DNA from 2 places in the Lysinibacillus sp. COL-1 genome. Region 1 is predicted to be linked to the other one. Evidence: a T-box and tRNA genes for the amino acid it is inferred to sense, from the RefSeq annotation. Region 1 holds a T-box; the other holds one or more tRNA genes.
The links. A T-box is a leader RNA that pairs with one kind of tRNA and senses whether it is charged. The one in region 1 lies ahead of argS (arginine--tRNA ligase), so its partner is inferred to be a tRNA-Arg.
Positions count from the first base shown of each region.

Region 1 (2,181 bases):
GATCTTTTTTCTTTTGGCATACTATCATTCGCTATGGACATGGCGAATGCTGTAAGTACGCCGCTGACAACAGCCGTAACAACTCTGGAAGTTATTAAAATACCATAGGAACTAGAGAGGGCACTTACAATATTTCCAAGTATAAAGAGGGAAATCAATACTAACATGAGTGGATATTTTGCAAATCTACTAACAAAACCGGTTAAGATGGGTGTACCAATCGCATAGGCGATAGCAAATCCAGAAATCAAGGAACCAGCTGTGGCAATTGGTATACTTAAATCTGTAGAGACCTCCGTTAATAATCCTACAATAACAAATTCACTTGTTCCCATGACAAACGTTAATAAGGTTAATGTGAAGGCTAAAATTTTATGTTTATTGCTAAATGCATTTTCTTTATTCATAATCAAAAAACATCACTCCTTTATATCAATATATCGAGAAATTTCGATATATTGTGCAAATGTATACGAAACCTAATAACTATAACGTATCTATTTATCGTGAATAATCGATATGGCATTTTAAACAGAAACCCAATTTTAATCATTTTGGGTATCTGATACAAGAAACGAGGCAATTTGATGAATCGTTTCTTCTTTTAATTTATAATATGTCCATTGACCAGGACGAAAAGATTCGAGAAGTCCAGCCTTTTGCATCATATTTAAGTAGTGAGAAACGGTTGATTGAGAAGTTTTAGCTTTCTCCTGAATATCACCAACACATACGCCTCCTTCGATACTCACTTTTGGGAAATGTTTCTCAGGTTCCTTCAGCCACTGTAAGATGTTTAGCCTAGTCTCGTTTGATAACGCTTTGAAAATTTCAATTGCTAAATACCGTCATTATATTTTAAAAATGGTTGACGCCAATAAGGAAGTCCTGTAATATATGTCAAAATCATAGAAAAATTCGATGAAGAAGAGAGTAATTGATGGACAACTGGCAAGCGAGTTAGGGTTGGTGTGAGCCTAATGCAGAACCCATGAATGAAGCGCACTTTGGAGAAGATTCTCGAACAAGTAGTAGAGAATAGCGGGGCGTCACCTCGTTAACAATGGAAAGTGGTCATATTAAATGGCAACTAGAGTGGTACCACGGGATTATAATGCTCTCGTCTCTAATTTTAGAGACGGGGGCTTTTTTATTTGGACAGGAGGAGGATTAAGATGAATAAACAAATCGCTGAAAGTATGGCAGAAGTAGTAAATCATCAATTAACAGCAGATGATATTGCGTCATTATTAGAAAAACCAAAAAGCTCGGAGCTAGGGGACGTGGCATTTCCTTGTTTTACCTTAGCAAAAAGATGGAAAAAGTCACCACAAACTATTGCAGCGGATATAGCAAGTCAATTAAACAATGACAATATCCAGCGTGTGCAAGCTGTTGGAGGCTATGTCAATATTTTTCTAGATCAACAAAAAGTGACGCAACAAGTGCTAAGCAACATCATGCAAGCAAAACAATCATATGGAACTAATCAAACGGGGATGGGAGCTGTCGTCCTAGATTTTTCATCTCCTAATATTGCGAAGCCATTCTCGATGGGGCATTTACGTTCAACAGTCATTGGGAATGCTTTAGCAAATATTGCAGAAAAAAATGGTTATCAAGCGATTCGCATCAATCATTTAGGGGACTGGGGTACACAGTTCGGTAAGCTTATTGTGGCTTATCAATATTGGGGTGATAAGCAAGCCATTACAGCGTCTCCAATTGAGGAGCTATTAAAGATTTATGTGCAGTTTCATGAAGAGGCAGAGCAAGACCCAGCACTGATTGAACAGGCACGTGCCGCCTTTAAAGCGTTGGAGGATGGCGATGCAGAGGCACTGGCATTATGGCAATGGTTCCGAGATGTATCATTAGTAGAATTTCAATCAATATACGAGTTGCTAGGAATTCACTTTGATGCTTTTACAGGAGAAGCCTTTTACAATGACAAAATGATGCCTGTTGTGACAGAACTACAAGAAAAAGGGCTCCTAGTGGAATCAGATGGGGCGTATGTTGTGGAGATGGAGGAAATGCCCCCATGCTTAATGACGAAAACAGATGGAGCCACGCTTTATGCGACACGCGATTTAGCTGCTGCCCTGTATCGCCAACAGCATTACCAGCCAGAAAAGATTTTCTACGTTGTTGGCAATGAGCAATCCCTCCATTTTAAAC
Region 1 is NZ_JCAWSJ010000004.1:2,104,728-2,106,908, forward strand. Features, by position in the region: gene AC6BKE_RS18805 (MFS transporter) at 1-407, opposite strand, end outside; gene AC6BKE_RS18810 (ArsR/SmtB family transcription factor) at 546-836, opposite strand; T-box leader at 913-1,131, shown strand; gene argS (arginine--tRNA ligase) at 1,176-2,181, shown strand, end outside.

Region 2 (2,181 bases), on a different contig from region 1:
CTTTGAGTTTCAGTCTTGCGACCGTACTCCCCAGGCGGAGTGCTTAATGCGTTAGCTGCAGCACTAAGGGGCGGAAACCCCCTAACACTTAGCACTCATCGTTTACGGCGTGGACTACCAGGGTATCTAATCCTGTTTGCTCCCCACGCTTTCGCGCCTCAGTGTCAGTTACAGACCAGATAGTCGCCTTCGCCACTGGTGTTCCTCCAAATCTCTACGCATTTCACCGCTACACTTGGAATTCCACTATCCTCTTCTGCACTCAAGTCTCCCAGTTTCCAATGACCCTCCACGGTTGAGCCGTGGGCTTTCACATCAGACTTAAGAAACCACCTGCGCGCGCTTTACGCCCAATAATTCCGGACAACGCTTGCCACCTACGTATTACCGCGGCTGCTGGCACGTAGTTAGCCGTGGCTTTCTAATAAGGTACCGTCAAGGTACAGCCAGTTACTACTGTACTTGTTCTTCCCTTACAACAGAGTTTTACGAACCGAAATCCTTCTTCACTCACGCGGCGTTGCTCCATCAGGCTTTCGCCCATTGTGGAAGATTCCCTACTGCTGCCTCCCGTAGGAGTCTGGGCCGTGTCTCAGTCCCAGTGTGGCCGATCACCCTCTCAGGTCGGCTACGCATCGTCGCCTTGGTGAGCCGTTACCTCACCAACTAGCTAATGCGCCGCGGGCCCATCCTATAGCGACAGCCGAAACCGTCTTTCAGTATTTCACCATGAGGTGAAACAGATTATTCGGTATTAGCCCCGGTTTCCCGGAGTTATCCCAAACTATAGGGTAGGTTGCCCACGTGTTACTCACCCGTCCGCCGCTAACGTCGAAGGAGCAAGCTCCTTCTCTGTTCGCTCGACTTGCATGTATTAGGCACGCCGCCAGCGTTCGTCCTGAGCCAGGATCAAACTCTCCATAAAAGAAATTTGAATAGCTCAAATTGTTTTGCTGGCATCATTTTAATGTCCAAAATTTTGTTTCGTTCATTAACCGAAGTTAGTTACTAAAAACTTTATTGATTACGTTTTGCTTGTTCAGTTTTCAAGGTTCATTTTAATAAATTGAATTGGTGGAGCCTAGCGGGATCGAACCGCTGACCTCCTGCGTGCAAGGCAGGCGCTCTCCCAGCTGAGCTAAGGCCCCATATATTTTTTAGGAAATGGTCGGGAAGACAGGATTCGAACCTGCGACCCCTTGGTCCCAAACCAAGTGCTCTACCAAGCTGAGCTACTTCCCGTTCGTTCTTTTGGCGCGCCCGACAGGAGTCGAACCCATAACCTTCTGATCCGTAGTCAGACGCTCTATCCAATTGAGCTACGGGCGCATTAAAAATGGTGCCGAGGACCGGAATCGAACCGGTACGGTAGTCACCTACCGCAGGATTTTAAGTCCTGTGCGTCTGCCAGTTCCGCCACCCCGGCACATTTGGAGCGGAAGACGAGGTTCGAACTCGCGACCCCCACCTTGGCAAGGTGGTGTTCTACCACTGAACTACTTCCGCATGTGCATAAGTTTTTTTATCTGGCAATGAAATAATGGTGCGGGTGAAGGGAGTCGAACCCCCACGCCTTGCGGCGCTAGATCCTAAGTCTAGTGCGTCTGCCAATTCCGCCACACCCGCTTATTATTATTTAAAAATGGTGAGCCATGAAGGACTCGAACCTTCGACCCTCTGATTAAAAGTCAGATGCTCTACCAACTGAGCTAATGGCTCTAAAAAATGGTGCCGGCTATAGGAATCGAACCCACGACCTACTGATTACAAGTCAGTTGCTCTACCTGCTGAGCTAAACCGGCATATGGTGGAGGATGACGGGCTCGAACCGCCGACCCTCTGCTTGTAAGGCAGATGCTCTCCCAGCTGAGCTAATCCTCCTGGGTAATATGCCTAGCGATGTCCTACTCTCACAGGGGGAAGCCCCCAACTACCATCGGCGCTAAAGAGCTTAACTTCCGTGTTCGGTATGGGAACGGGTGTGACCTCTTTGCCATCATCACTAGACTTTTAAAAGACAAGATTTATTATAACTTATTTCGTTATAAATGCAAGCTTTTTTTAAACTTTCTTGTTCTTTCAAAACTGGATAAACGTGCATTGAATGGTTCAAACATTTTTGGTTAAGTCCTCGATCGATTAGTATTCGTCAGCTCCATGTGTCACCACACTTCCACCTCG
Region 2 is NZ_JCAWSJ010000002.1:491,636-493,816, reverse strand. Features, by position in the region: rRNA gene AC6BKE_RS02990 (16S ribosomal RNA) at 1-925, opposite strand, end outside; tRNA gene AC6BKE_RS02985 (tRNA-Ala) at 1,073-1,148, opposite strand; tRNA gene AC6BKE_RS02980 (tRNA-Pro) at 1,166-1,242, opposite strand; tRNA gene AC6BKE_RS02975 (tRNA-Arg) at 1,253-1,329, opposite strand; tRNA gene AC6BKE_RS02970 (tRNA-Leu) at 1,338-1,426, opposite strand; tRNA gene AC6BKE_RS02965 (tRNA-Gly) at 1,432-1,506, opposite strand; tRNA gene AC6BKE_RS02960 (tRNA-Leu) at 1,542-1,626, opposite strand; tRNA gene AC6BKE_RS02955 (tRNA-Lys) at 1,644-1,719, opposite strand; tRNA gene AC6BKE_RS02950 (tRNA-Thr) at 1,727-1,802, opposite strand; tRNA gene AC6BKE_RS02945 (tRNA-Val) at 1,806-1,881, opposite strand; rRNA gene rrf (5S ribosomal RNA) at 1,892-2,007, opposite strand; rRNA gene AC6BKE_RS02935 (23S ribosomal RNA) at 2,120-2,181, opposite strand, start outside.
Region 2: it encodes a tRNA-Arg, which carries the amino acid that the T-box ahead of argS (arginine--tRNA ligase) is inferred to sense. The anticodon was not compared.